One region of the Bradyrhizobium diazoefficiens genome, then DNA from elsewhere that is predicted to be linked to it. Evidence: predicted binding sites of a transcription regulator. Region 1 holds the regulator's gene; each other region holds the start of a gene.
The links. Region 1 encodes LexA, which represses DNA repair genes until DNA is damaged. Its sites were predicted from a motif close to TGTTCNNNNTGTGTTCNG; they were not measured.
Positions count from the first base shown of each region.

Region 2: JJC00_RS27265 (putative DNA modification/repair radical SAM protein) is a predicted target of LexA. The motif match lies at 2,430-2,447, and genes of this name have one in related genera.
Region 3: JJC00_RS36330 (helicase-related protein) is a predicted target of LexA. The motif match lies at 1,875-1,892, and genes of this name have one in related genera.
Region 4: uvrA (excinuclease ABC subunit UvrA) is a predicted target of LexA. The motif match lies at 1,969-1,986, and genes of this name have one in related genera.

Region 1 is NZ_CP067102.1:4,180,816-4,184,446, forward strand. Features, by position in the region: gene JJC00_RS19460 (ComEC/Rec2 family competence protein) at 1-845, shown strand, start outside; gene JJC00_RS19465 (hypothetical protein) at 856-1,290, opposite strand; gene JJC00_RS19470 (hypothetical protein) at 1,482-1,685, opposite strand; gene lexA (transcriptional repressor LexA) at 1,880-2,581, opposite strand; gene JJC00_RS19480 (molybdopterin molybdotransferase MoeA) at 2,757-3,631, opposite strand, start outside.
Region 2 is NZ_CP067102.1:5,850,851-5,854,481, reverse strand. Features, by position in the region: gene JJC00_RS27270 (UdgX family uracil-DNA binding protein) at 1-1,115, opposite strand, end outside; gene JJC00_RS27265 (putative DNA modification/repair radical SAM protein) at 1,115-2,350, opposite strand; gene JJC00_RS27260 (ImuA family protein) at 2,583-3,410, shown strand; gene JJC00_RS27255 (Y-family DNA polymerase) at 3,307-3,631, shown strand, end outside.
Region 3 is NZ_CP067102.1:7,776,610-7,780,240, forward strand. Features, by position in the region: gene JJC00_RS36330 (helicase-related protein) at 1-1,689, opposite strand, end outside; gene JJC00_RS36335 (DUF3108 domain-containing protein) at 2,404-3,213, opposite strand.
Region 4 is NZ_CP067102.1:4,300,589-4,304,219, reverse strand. Features, by position in the region: gene JJC00_RS20090 (outer membrane protein) at 101-847, shown strand; gene JJC00_RS20085 (outer membrane protein) at 1,006-1,758, shown strand; gene uvrA (excinuclease ABC subunit UvrA) at 2,082-3,631, shown strand, end outside.

The DNA.
Region 1 (3,631 bases):
ATCTCGGCGCGATGCCGGTGGTGTCGGCGCTGGTGATGCCTGCTGGACTGCTGGGATTGCTCGCGGCCCCGTTCGGGCTCGACGGTGTGTTCTGGTGGCTGATGGGAATCGGGATCGACTGGATGGTGGCGGTGTCGCGCTGGGTCGCCGCGCTGCCCGGCGCGATCGGGCACATCGCCGCCTTCGGCACCGCGCCGCTGATCGCTGCGAGCCTCGGCCTGATCCTGATGGGCCTGCTGCGCACGCCGCTGCGCTGGTCGGGCGCCTTCGTCCTCATGGCGGCAACCGTCTGGGGTCTGTCGGTCCGGCAACCCGACATCCTTATCGCCGGTGACGGCCAGAGCGTCGCGGTGCGGGGCAGGGACGGGCAGCTGCATCTGATGAGGACCAACAAGGACAATTTCCTGATCAAGGAGTGGCTCGCGGCGGACGCCGACCCGCGCGATGCGGCCAGCGCCTCGCTCAGTAAAGGCGTGTCGTGTGACGAGTCCGGCTGCGTGACGCCACTCGCCGACGGCCGGATGATTGCGCAGGCGCTGCGCATCGACGCGCTGAACGACGATTGCAGCCGCGCGGCACTGGTGGTGACGTCAAGGCCCGCGCCGCCGGATTGCGGTGCCATGGTGGTCGATCGGCCGCGTCTCGCGCGCCAGGGCGCGCTGGCGCTGACGCAGCGTGGCGACGGTTTTGCGATTGCGGCGGTGAAGTCGAGGGGTGCAAACCGCCCCTGGTCGCCGGCGGCGGCCGGCGATGGAGATTTCGAACGGACCCTCATGCCAAGGTCGGCGGCTCCGCGCGCCAAAGACGCAACGCCGTCAGAGGCCGACCTTCAGGCCGAGGACTGAGGTCGACCTATCAGCCGATCGGCAGACGCGGGGACGTCGAGTGGCTGTCGGCGATGACATGCGGCTTGTGCTCGCGCTCGCCGAGCGGCTGCGTCACGGGCAGCTGCAGCACGGTTGCACGCTGGCCTTCCACGAGCTGCGTCACCAGCACGTATTTGCCGTCGGGGAATTCGATCGCGTCGTGATGACGATCAGGAACGTGCGGATCGACCTTGCCGAACTTGCCGACGCGCGAGTTGACGGTGCGCGTCCAGATCCAGCGATTATCGTAGCGGACGTTGTCGGCGAAGGCGAGCTCCGTTCCCGGCAGCAGGCAGACCGCAACTGACATGTCGGCTTCGGAAGCGAAGCCGCGCGTCGAGGTGCCACGGAACGTTGTCGTGACGATCGTCTCGCCAACCTCTGCGGGACGGGTCGCGACGGCATGCAGGCTATAGTCACACATCGGGTGCTCCTCAATCGGGATAGAGCACCGCGCCTCTTCTGAGGCGCAGGCCTCTATCAGAGTGGAAGCCTGTGATCATATGCGATGTTGGGGGCAAATCTGCGGCTTGGATCCGCAAGCCGCCATCACAATATCTTTTTCAAATACGTGAGGAACAAAGCCTGCTCTCATGCATTTGGAGAGCCGTTCGGTCAACGGCCTGCGGGCGCTGACCAGCCCGCATACGGCCAGGCCGGCGGGGTGGGCCGTGTGACGGCGTTGCGGGCATCGCGGAATTGTTCGTTCGTTGCCTGCGGAGCTTTGTGGGCGTGATGCGGCTTTTGTGCCGCGAAGGCTTGCGACGCTGATGCTGCGATCAGCGCCATCGTGACAGTGCTCAATACGAGCTTGCGCATGGTGGCCTCCTCGGTCTTCTTAAAGGCCTGCGAAGCGATGCGTGCTTCGTTGCGGCGTGCCGAGGATGTAGCGCTGGAGAGGGGGCCGGATAATCTGTGCAAAACCAGAAAGACTATCCAGCCGGAGCGGACAATCGTCCGCTCCAATCGTTGATGGTGGTCGTCGATTGCGACGCGCTCAGTACTTGACGCGCTCAGTACTTGCGGTACAGCCCGATCAGCTTGCCCTGGATCTTGACCCGGTTGGGCGGCAGGATGCGGACCTCATAGGCCGCATTCGCCGGCTCGAGCGCGATCGAGGCGCCACGGCGGCGGAAACGCTTCAAGGTTGCTTCCTCGTCGTCGATCAGGGCGACGACGATGTCGCCGGTGTCGGCGCTCTCGTTGCGCTGGATCAGCGCCATGTCGCCATCGAGAATGCCGGCTTCCACCATTGAGTCGCCACGCACTTCGAGCGCGTAATGCTCGCCCGAGCCGAGCATGTCGGGCGGGACGCTGATGGTGTGGCTGCGGGTCTGCAACGCCTCGATCGGCGTACCGGCCGCGATCCGGCCCATCACGGGCACCGCAACGGGACGCTCACCCTCGTCGGCGGGCGGGCTCGACGTCGTGCGTACCTTGCCGAGATTGCCTTCGATGACGCTCGGCGTGAAGCCGCGGCGGCTGCCGGCGGCGGCCTGGAGCTCAGGCAGCTTGATCACCTCGATGGCGCGGGCGCGGTTGGGCAGGCGCCGGATGAAGCCGCGCTCCTCGAGCGCAGTGATCAGGCGATGGATGCCCGATTTCGAGCGCAGATCGAGCGCGTCCTTCATCTCGTCGAAGGAGGGCGGCACGCCGCTTTCCTTCAGGCGCTCGCTGATGAACCGCAGGAGCTCGTATTGTTTGCGCGTTAACATCTCGACCAAAATCCCCCGGTTGATGTCGTTCGATTCCGAGACGTGAATTCGGCAATAAGCCGCTGCACGCTCGAAACAAATCATGAACGGACACTATATGTTCGATACATGTTCCGCAACTGCTTAATTTACCGTGAACGCGACAAAGTTCGCGGAACGGTTGCGAACGAAGCGCTCAAACGGGCAGTCGCAGCACCTCGCAGGGCGCTCCCGCTTCGGCCTTCGGTGCGAACGGTTCGCGCACGAGAAGTGCCTGTGCCGCAGCGAGATTCGCAAGCAGCGAGGAGTCCTGGCGATTGACGGGAAGGGCGATCAGCGTGCCGTCATCACGCACATCGAGGCGGGCGCGCAGATAATCCTCGCGCTGGTCATTGGCGCCGACGTCGCGGCCGAGCACGGCGCGTTCGCGGCGGTGATGAACCATCGAACGGCCCGACAACGCGCGAATCAGCGGCACCATGAACAGGAAGCCGCAAACATAGGATGACACGGGATTGCCGGGCAGGCCGATCACGCGCATCGCCCCGAGCTGCCCGTTCATCATCGGCTTGCCCGGCCGCATCGCGATCTTCCAGAACGCCATCGACGTGCCTTCGTCGCGGAGCGCCTGCTGCACCAGATCGTGGTCGCCGACCGAGGCACCGCCCGTGGTGATCAGGATGTCGGCGCCGGATTCGCGCGCGCGGCGGATGCCGGCGGTGGTGGCGGCAAGCGTGTCGGCCGCAATCCCGAGGTCGATGGTGTCAGCCCCCTCGCTGCGGGCGAGCGCATGCAAGGCGTAGCCATTGGAATAGACGATCTGGCCATGGCCGGGCGTGGCGCCCGGCATCACCAGCTCGTCGCCGGTGGCGAGAATCGCGACCTTTGGACGACGCTGGACGCTAAGGTGCGGGTGGTTCATGCCGGCGGCGAGCGCGAGGTCGCGCTCGGTGAGCCGGGCGCCCTTGTGCAGCAGCACGTCACTCTCGGAGAAATCGATGCCGGCCGGCCGAATGTGCCGCCCGGTGACGGCTGCCTCCTTGATCGCGATGCGCTCGCCATCGGCGACGG
Region 2 (3,631 bases), 1.7 Mb from region 1:
TTTCCGCGCGGCACAAATTTGAAGTGCTTCACCGCGTTGGTGACATAGATCTTCTTGCGATCGACGCCGGCTTCCACGAGGGCGCGGTCGAGCATCTGGCCGGCCGGGCCGACGAAGGGATGACCGGCGAGGTCTTCCTTGTCGCCGGGCTGCTCGCCGACCAGCATGATGGTGGCGTCCTTCGGGCCTTCGCCGAACACGGTCTGCGTCGCGTCCTTGTAGAGCGGGCAGGCGCGGCAATGCGCGGCCTCCTCGCGAAGCGATTCTAGATCATTGGCGGTAGTCTTGCGTGCCATCGGGGCCTCCGGCCGCTTCTGAGGCTTGTGCGGATCGGTTGCGGCATTGGCGATCATGGCGCCGGTCATGCGTTCGGCGTCCTCGATCAGGGGCTTAATGATCGAAGCCTCGGGCAGGTTCCTCCAATATTTCTTCGGCATCTCCGTCTGCATCGCCTTCACCTTCAACCGCGCCGGATTGAAGATACTGGCGTAATAGCGCCGCCAGGTTTCCTCGAGCCGGTCCTCGCCCGGTGCTTCGTTCTTGCTCACGCCCGGCGTGAATGAAAGCGCGTGGCCGTCCCAATGCGCGCAGAGATCGGGCGTCAGGATCGACCACGGCATGTCGGCAAAGCGCCTGGCGAAGAATGGGGCGGCGAGCTCGACGATATGATGCTCCGGCTCGAACCAGGCGACGTAATGCGCGGCGCGCTCGCGGCCGATCTCGCGGAAGCGCACGAAGGCGTGCATCTTGTGCTCGTCGCGATGAACCGCTCTTGCCATCGCCGTGACCTGCCCGACGTCGGGATCGGTCGCGACATCGATGAGATCGTGATTGTCCTTCAGCCGCCAGAGCAGGCGATAGAGGATCGCAAAACGCTGGGGATCACGATGCAGGATGGCGGCCTGGGCGAGATCGACGAATTTTGCCGAGACGTTGAAGGTGCCGTCGTTCACCTCGAGGATTGGAGACAGCGCGGGCGGCGCGAACAACTCGGCTTCGCCGCCTTGCACGGCCCAGGTGACATCGGTGGGCTTCGCGTGATGAAGCACGAGCGTGCGCGCGGCTTTGCGCCAGCCGTCGAAATCGGTTTCGGTTTCGAGGATGATGTGCTGCATCAGAAGCCAAACCCCAGTTGCGTTGTTTTCGACTTGAACCGATCGATCAGCCGCGCCTCGTCGAGGTGATGTGGCCTAGGCCGGTGATCGCTGAGCACGATGAACGGCAGCGCCTTGTTGCGGGGCACGTGCAGCCGCGCCAGATCGGAAAGGCGGATCGTGGTGGTGCGCCGCGTCGCGATGATGCGCTCGACTGCCTTGGTGCCGAAGCCCGGCACGCGCAAGAGCTCCTCGCGGCTGGCACGGTTGACGTCGAGCGGGAAGCGATCGCGGTGGCGCAGCGCCCAGGCGAGCTTTGGATCGATGTCGAGCGGCAGCATGGCGCTGTCGTCGACGATCTCGCCGACGTCAAAACCGTAGAACCGCATCAGCCAGTCGGCCTGGTAGAGCCGGTGCTCGCGCAGCAGTGGCGGCTGTACCAGAGGCAACGCGCGGCTGGCATCGGGGATCGGGCTGAAGGCGGAGTAATAGACGCGCCGCAGCCGGTATGAACCGTAGAGATTGGCGCTGGTGTGGAGGATGGTGTGATCGTTCGCGCCATCTGCGCCGACGATCATCTGCGTGCTTTGTCCTGCCGGCGCAAAGCGCTGCGGTTTCGCCTTCGTCTTGGTGCTGCAATTGTCCTCGGCTTCGTCCAGCTTCAGCCGCAGCCGGCCCATGGTGCGGCGGATCGCGCGCACGTCTTTTTCCGGCGCGAATTGCTGCAGGCTCGTCTCCTCGGGCATCTCGATATTGATGGAGAGACGGTCGGCATATTTGCCGGCCTCCGCGATCAGCGCGTCGTCGGCCTCCGGAATGGTCTTGAGATGGATGTAGCCGCGGAAGTGATGCTCCTCGCGCAGCTTTCGCGCGACGCTGACCACTTGCTCCATGGTGTAGTCGGGGCTGCGAATGATGCCGGAGGAAAGAAACAATCCCTCGATGTAATTGCGCCGGTAGAAATCGAGCGTCAGCTTGACCACCTCGTCGATGGTGAAGCGGGCGCGCGGCACGTTCGAGGAGGCGCGGTTGACGCAATAGAGGCAGTCGTAATTGCAGGCGTTGGTGAGCAGCACCTTGAGCAGCGAGATGCAGCGTCCGTCCGGCGCGTAGGAATGACAGATGCCCATGCCGGGCGCGGTCGAGCCCATGCCCTTGCCGTCGCTGGAATCCCGCTTTTCGGTGCCGCTGGAGGCACAGGAGGCATCGTACTTGGCGGCGTCTGCCAGGATCACCAGCTTGCGTTGTACGTCCATCCCGGAATCCCTTTGATTCGGCTCATGAATTCGATTGAGCGCAATTCGGTTGACTCTTCGTGCGCCGTTAGCTTTATATTAGAACATATCATGAACAAATGAGCCAGCCGTTGGTTCTTCTTTTGAAAGCCACGGCATCAATCTTTTGAGGAGCGGCGAGCATGCAGAGCGCGATCAGCAAAAGTGGTCGCCGGTTTTGCGTCCGATCGCGCTCTTCTTTTTAAGAGGGCGCATGATCTTGTCGCCAAACCGCTCACACTTTGGCGGATCATGCGCCACCGCACGCATGAGCGCGCTTGCGACCTTGCGCAGCCAGATCGAACGGATCGAGACGGCGGAGGTCGTGCATCATCACGACCGCGTCGCGCTCGGCCACGGTGAGGTGGACCGCGCGTTGAAAGGCGGGCTCGCGCGCGCGGCGATCCACGAGGTGTTTTGCGAGGGGCGTCAGGGTGCGGCCGCGACGGGTTTTGTCACCGGTCTTGCGGGCCGCGTCACGGTGCGCAAGCCGTTGCTGTGGGTGCGGCAGGATTTCTCGGAACTTGAAACTGGCGCGCTGTCGATGAGCGGGCTCGCCGAGCTCGGCCTCGATCCGCGCCGGGTGGTGATGGTGCGTGCGGCTGATGTCGAGAGCGCGCTGCGCACCTCGGCCGATGCGCTCGCCTGCGATGCGCTCGGCGCCGTTGTGCTCGAGCTCTGGGGCGAGACCAGGCAGTTCGATCTGGTGGCAAGCCGCAAGCTGACGCTGGCCGCGCAATCGTCCGGCGTCACCGGCCTCTTGTTGCGGATGGCGGCGCAGCCATTGCCCTCGACGGCGGAGACGCGATGGATGCTGCGCGCCGCGCATTCGCCGCCGGGGTCAGCATGGAGTGCTTGGGGCGCGCCGCGCTTCGATGTCGAGCTGTTGCGTAATCGTCATGGCCCGTGTGGCCGGTGGATCATGGAATGGAAATGTGATGAGTGCCAGTTCAATGAACCGTCGGCGTATCCTCAGCCTGTGGCTGCCGCGCCTGCCGATCGACCGGATCCAGCGGTTCTTCAGCAGCGCCGGGCTGGGTAGAACCAATGATCCGAGCATCGTTGTCATCAAGGACAACAACGCGCTGGTGATCCATGCGCTGGATGAAGCCGCCGAGCGCCTTGGTCTGCATATTGGTCAGGCGCTCGCGAATGCACGGGCGATGTGCCCGGACCTGAAAGTGTTCGACGCCGATGTCGTGGCCGACGCGAAGACGCTGAGCGACATCGCCGACTGGTGCGACCGCTTCACCCCGCTGGTGG
Region 3 (3,631 bases), 3.6 Mb from region 1:
GTCCGGTGCGTTGCCCAGCCTTTCGGCACGCGTATTGATCTCGCCGGCGAGCACCGCTTGCGCGGCAGCCTGCAAGGCTTTCGCATCGGAGCCGGCTTCCGCCGCATCCGGTGCAAAGGTGAAGCCATCGAGGCGGCCGATGACATGGCCTTCGACGATGACTTCGCCGGTCTTGCCGATTTCCGTATTCAAGCTCGTGTTCTCCCGCAGGCGGCGCATCAATACACTGGTCCGGCGATCAACGAAACGCTCAGTCAAGCGTTCATGGAGCGCATCCGATAATTTATTTTCGACCTCGCGGGCGATCCCCTGCCAGCGTTCGGGGTCTTTCAGCCAGTCCGGGCGGTTGGCGACGAAGGTCCAGGTGCGAATCTGCGCGATCCGGGCCGACAGCGTGTCGATGTCGCCGTCGACGCGGTCGGCCTGGTCGACCTGGGCGGCAAACCAGGAATCGGGGATGCAGCCCTTCTGCATCAGAAAGCCGTAAAGGGTGGTGACAAGCTCGGCATGGGCGGCAGGCGACAGCTTTCGGTAGTCCGGGACCTGGCAGGCCTCCCAGAGACGCTCCACGGCGGCATTGCCATGCGCGATATCGCGCACCTCGACGTCGCGGGCGGCGTGGTCGAGCACGCGCATGTCCTCGGCGATCGGCGCGCGCGTCAGCGTCTCATGGCCGGGGGACAGGTTCAGCGAAACCTGGAGCGCGCCGAGGGAGGAGAAATCCAGCTTCGAGTTGCGCCATTGCAGCATCTTCACGGGGTCGAAGATGTGGTTCTGGAGCGCGTTCACCAGCTCCGGCTCGAACGGGCCGCAGCGCCCCGTCGTCCCAAACGTGCCGTTGCGCGTGGCGCGCCCCGCACGCCCGGCGATCTGGGCGAACTCGGCCGGCGTCAGCCGGCGGAACTGGTAGCCGTCGAACTTGCGATCGGAGGCAAAGGCGACGTGGTCGACGTCGAGATTGAGGCCCATGCCGACGGCGTCGGTGGCGACGAGATAGTCGACGTCGCCGTTCTGGAACATCTCGACCTGCGCATTGCGCGTGCGCGGGCTGAGCGATCCCAGCACCACGGCAGCGCCGCCATGCTGCCGCTTGACCAACTCGGCGATGGCGTAGACCTCGTCGGCCGAGAACGCGACAATCGCGGTCCGGCGCGGCTGGCGCGTGATCTTGCGGTCGCCGGCGAATTCCAGCTGCGACAGCCTGGGACGGGTGATCATGGAGACGCCGGGCAACAGCCGCTCGATGATCGGGCGCATGGTGGCTGCACCCAGCAGCAGCGTCTCGTCGCGGCCGCGGCGGTTGAGGATGCGGTCGGTGAAGACGTGGCCGCGTTCCAGATCGGACGCGATCTGGATCTCGTCGACGGCAAGGAAGGAGACGTCGAGGTCGCGCGGCATCGCCTCGACCGTCGAGACCCAATAGCGCGGGTTCTTCGGCTTGATCTTCTCCTCGCCGGTGATCAGCGCCACGGCCTCTGGCCCGACGCGCCCGACGATCTTGTTATAGACCTCGCGCGCCAACAGCCGCAGCGGCAGGCCGATCATGCCCGAGGAATGCGCGAGCATCCGTTCGATGGCGAGATGGGTCTTGCCGGTGTTGGTCGGCCCGAGCACCGCCGTGACGCCAGCGCCAGGAACGCGATTGGAAAGCGCGCGCTCGGACGCGAAGGGGGAGGGAGAAAAGGCCATGTCTGAATGATTAGGTAATGGCGATTGGGGCGAATGTCAGTGCTGTTTGGGGCGGTGCGGTGCGGATCGCTCGCCACACGCACAACTGTCATCGCCCGGCATGACAGCGGAGAACGCGGTGACGCTTCCCCAAACCTCGCGCAACTGTCTCACTTTGCGACGCTTTTCCCTGTGTCCTTAAGCTTCGGAACGACTCTAGAACGAATCGCGGCCGAATCGCTGACTCCCTGGTGAGTCCTGTTACGTTCACGCAACATGTCGCGGGGCTCTTGTTTCCATCGCACTAGATGGAGTTTTGGGCTGTCGCACAAGCGACGATTTGGTGCCCGATTTCCTTAAGTTGGGGATGGCGCGGAGTCGAATCAGAATCGGCGAGGAGTCAAATGGATTCCGGGAAGCGGAGGCCCGCTCAGCCCATTTCGCGAAAACAACCCCATGCACAGTAGCTAAGTCATTGATATCACTAAGGAGGCCGCAGCCAGCCGAATCTCGCTCGCCCGTCGTCCCCGCGCAATGGCAAAAGCCATTGTCGCTGGAGGTGCGAGTGGTGCGGTGCGTAGCATCGCGCCGGGAGCCTCGAAGGATGGACGGCCCGGCTGAGGGGCAGGCGCTGATGTCCTCGCGGGAACAGCCGGGCTGTCGTCCTTCGAGGGCCGCCGAAGAGGCGGCCACCTCAGGATGACGGTCTGAGAGGGGAGTACGCGGCCTCAGACTTTACTGCGTCTTCGCCACTCTTGGCGGCTGGGCGGTGGTGATGAAGCTGGTCGCTTCCAGCATGGCCGGCCCCAGTGGCGTCGGCACTTTCAGCCAGAACGGAACCAGAATCCGCGTGCCGGCGACCGGCGCGAAGGCGATTTCGATGTTGCGCTGGGCGGCGAGGTATTTGATCACGGGGCGATCGGGGATGTAGCCGGCGATCGGCACGAAATAGAGCGCGCAGACCACGACCGGGCCGCGATAGCCCTTCTCGGCCTTCACCGTCTCCATGCGCTTGAAATCGAGCTTGAGCTCGTAGCGCATGCGGCCGTCGAACACGGGCGCGCTGCCATGGCAGGCCTCCGGCGACAGCGGATCGCCGGTGCCTGGCACGCGCACCAGTGAGGCCGTCATCGGATCGAACACGCCGCGGCGATGGGCGTCCGTCACCACGATGCGGTCGGCATCGACAGGCGGTTCCGGAATGATGCCGAACTCCTTCACATTGCCCTTGTCGAGGGTGATGTGGATCTCTTCGGTCTTCTTCGAGGTGGTGGTGGAGGCCTGGTAGGCCGACGCGACCAGCGCGCCATTGACGATGCGCCCCTGCGAGGCGCCGGTGCCGGACCCGCCCGCGAACGACTTCAAAATGCCTGTGGTGCCACCGGAGGCGGCGGCGGAAAACACGTCGTCCTGGATATCGATGTTCCAGGCGCCACGGCCGACCGGAATGCCTGATAGCGTCGCCTCATACTGCGCCTCGAGCTTGCCCTGCGCCGCCGCAGGCTCCGCCGCCCACGCCAGCACCAGCCCGCCAACAGCGGCCAGCGCCAGCCGGACGACAACGGCCAGCCGGCCGGCCGAGCGCAGCCGGGGCGGAAGGAGGGGTGACGTGTGCACGAGACGATCCAATCGGGAAGCGAGTGTCTGTTACTTAAGCCTGTTACGGCCACAAGCAATGCATCCGGGCGCTAAGAGCCGGGAACTCACCAGACTCTTTCGGCGGTGAATACGCCCTTTATGTGATGGTAAGACGCTTTAAACATTGCCATTTTGGTGATCGGCCCATGTCTTCGCCCCCGGGCTCCGACACCTCTCCCGCTTGCGGGAGAGCATAGGCCGCCTTCGGCGGCCGTCCCTTTATAGGACGCCGAGGCGAAGCCTCGGCTATGCAAAGCGCGGGTGAGGGCTTTCTCCTCTAGGGGGCACCAACCGTGCTAGCATCTGTCCCAGCGTGGAGGCACCC
Region 4 (3,631 bases), 120 kb from region 1:
TTCAATCGTGTAAGCACGTCATCAGTTGGACCACAGCGTCCGATTCTGCTTCCGACGCACGGAAGTCCAAAACAGAAACTGGGACTGGGATTTGTTGAATATGAAAAAGATTTTCTTGGCTTCGGCCTGTCTGCTCGCCCTCACTGGCGCCGCTTCGGCTGCCGATCTGGCGGCTCGCCCCTACACCAAGGCTCCGGTGGCCGTGGCTTCCGTCTACAATTGGACCGGCTTCTACATCGGCGCCAATGCCGGTGGCGGCTCGAGCCACAATTGCTGGGACACGACCAGCGTCGGCGGTGCTGCCGTCCCCACGACGAGCGAGGGTTGCCATGATGCGACCGGCGCTCTCGCCGGCGGTCAAATCGGTTATCGGTGGCAGTCCGCCGCTTGGGTGTTCGGCGTCGAAGCGCAGGGTGATTGGGCTGATCTGAAGGGCTCGAACACAAGCACGCCGGCCGCTTTTTTCCCGCTGGTGAACAATACCAAGATCGACGCCATCGGCCTCTTCACCGGTCAAGTCGGTTACGCTTGGAACAACGTGCTCTGGTACGTGAAGGGCGGCGCGGCCGTCACCCACAACAAGTTCAGCGGCACTCTGGCCGGCGTCACGTTCGGCGAGGCGACCGAGACCCGTTGGGGTGGCGTCGTCGGCACGGGCATCGAGTTCGGTTTCGCGCCGAACTGGTCGGTGGCGATCGAATACGACCACCTGTTCATGGGCAAGCACAGCGACAGCTTCACTGCGTTTGGCCTGCCCTTCCGCACGGACAGCATCAAGCAGGATGTGGATATGGGCACCGTCCGCCTGAACTACACCTTCGGTGGCCCGGTCGTCGCCAAGTACTGAGCTGAAGTACTGATCTTCGCCACCTGCGTCACATCGTTACGAAAGGCCGGCCTTGTGCCGGCCTTTTTGTTTTCGCGGCCCGGCGCGCCGAACCGTCAAGGAATCGTAGGGCGCACGCATTGCGCTCGCGAATTGCTTGAGCGAGTTGGGGATCTGACATGAAAACTTGCGCGCTGGCCGCGGTCGGCTTGTTCGCACTCGGCGCAGTCGCGCCGGCCGGTGCCGCGGATCTCCCGCTCTATAAGGCGCCGGTGGCACCGCTAGCCGCCCTCGAATGGACCGGCGTTTACGGCGGCATCAATGGTGGCGGCGGCCTCGGCCATGCCTGCTGGAGCGTTGTTGCCGTCAGCGGTGTTCCGATCGATCCGGCCGTCGGCGAAGGCTGCCACAATGCCAGCGGCGGCACGGTCGGTGCCCAGCTCGGCTATCGCTGGCAGAAGGCGCACTGGGTTCTCGGCGTCGAAGCCCAGGGTAACTGGGCCGACTTCAAAGGCAACAATGTCAGCCTGGTGCTGGCGCCCCTGAACAACCGGACCAGGATCGACAGCTTTGGTCTGTTCACCGGCCAGCTCGGCTACACCGTGAACAGCCTGCTGTTCTACGGCAAGGCCGGCGCCGCCGTCGCGCACGACAAATACGACGAGTTCATTCCGGGCGTCGGCGTCGTGTCCAACACGCTCAGCCAGACCCGCTGGGGCTACAGCGCGGGCTTCGGCGTGGAATACGCCTTTGCGGAGAACTGGTCGATCGGCGGTGAGTACGACCATCTGTTCCTCGGCCATCACGGCGGCGATCTCGCCAGCAGTATCCTCGTTCCGCCGGGACGCACCGAGCGGATTGGCCAGGACGTCGATATCGGGCTGATCCGCGTCAACTACCGCTGGGGCGGCCCGGTCGTCGCCAAATACTGAGCCAGCTACGAACTCCGGAGGACTCCCTCCAAGGTCCTCCCCATCTGCGGATTCCCCAAGGTCCGCAGTCAATGGTGAACGAAGGGCCGGCCTCGCGGCCGGCCCTTCGCTTGTTCCGGACGACGCAGCTGCTGCAAGACCTGCTGCCAAGTCCCGCCAGCGCGCCAACAATCCGTTGACGATTCGCAAGTCGCACTAGAAATCCGTCTCCGTTCTTCCTACGTTCGCTCGCAACCCCATCGGCGCCGATCCCGGTTCCGGCGAAGCGCGCCTTTTACGTCGGCGCGATCGCGCACCTTTGGGATTCCTTGAGGGCAACTCGGATGGATGAAGTGATCAAGGCGAAGCGCCAACAGCAGAACGCGGGGTCACACCTGCGCGCAATTACGATCCGTGGCGCGCGCGAGCACAACCTCAAGAACATCGACGTCGAGATTCCCCGCGACAAGCTCGTGGTGTTCACCGGCCTCTCCGGCTCCGGCAAATCGTCGCTCGCCTTCGACACCATCTACGCCGAAGGCCAGCGCCGCTATGTCGAGTCGCTCTCGGCCTATGCACGCCAGTTCCTGGAGATGATGCAGAAGCCTGATGTCGACCAGATCGACGGCCTGTCGCCGGCAATCTCGATCGAACAGAAGACGACGTCGAAGAACCCGCGCTCCACCGTCGGCACCGTCACAGAGATTTACGACTACATGCGCCTGCTCTGGGCGCGCGTCGGCGTGCCCTATTCGCCCGCGACCGGACTTCCGATCGAGAGCCAGACCGTCTCGCAGATGGTCGACCGCGTGCTGGCGCTGCCCGAAGGCACTCGCCTCTATCTGCTCGCGCCTGTCGTGCGTGGCCGCAAGGGCGAGTACCGCAAAGAGCTTGCCGAATGGCTCAAGAAGGGCTTTCAGCGCGTCAAGATCGACGGCACCTTTTACGAGCTTGCGGAAGCGCCTGTTCTCGACAAGAAATTCCCGCACGACATCGACGTCGTCGTCGACCGCATCGTGGTGCGCGCCGACATCGGCCAGCGCCTCGCCGAAAGTTTTGAGACCGCACTGAAGCTCGCCGAGGGCCTCGCCGTGGTCGAGTTTGCCGACGCGCCTGCGGCGGCGCCGGTCGAGGAGAAAAAGAAGACCGCAAAAATCCACGACAAGAGCGGCCCCGAGCGGATCCTGTTCTCGGAAAAGTTTGCCTGTCCAGTGTCCGGCTTCACCATCCCCGAGATCGAGCCGCGCCTGTTCTCGTTCAACAACCCCTACGGCGCGTGCCCGGCCTGCGGCGGCCTCGGCGTCGAGCAGCATGTCGATGAAGACCTCGTCATCCCCGACAAGGAGCTCGCGATCGGCAAGGGCGCGATCGCGCCCTGGGCCAAATCGTCGTCGCCCTATTACACGCAGACGCTGACCGCGCTCGGCAAGCACTACAAGTTCACGCTGACCAGCAAGTGGAAGGATCTGCCCAAGAAGACGAGAGACGCGATCCTCCATGGCTCCGGCGAGGACGAGATCAAGTTCTCCTACGAGGACGGCGTCCGTTCCTACGACACCAAGAAGCCGTTCGAAGGCGTCATCACCAATATCAACCGCCGCTACCGCGAAACCGAGAGCGAGTGGGCGCGCGAGGAGCTGGCGAAATACTTCCACGACGTGCCCTGCGGCGCCTGCAACGGTTTCCGGCTCAAGCCCGAGGCGCTCTGCGTCAGAATCGGCGGCAAGCATATCGGCGAGATTTCTGAGCTGTCCGTCAAGGGCGCCGGCGCGTGGTTCGAAACTGTGCCGGAAGCGCTGAACGCGCAGCAGAACGAGATTGCCGGACGCATCCTCAAGGAGATCCGCGAACGCCTCACCTTCCTGCTCGACGTCGGCCTCAACTATCTCACCCT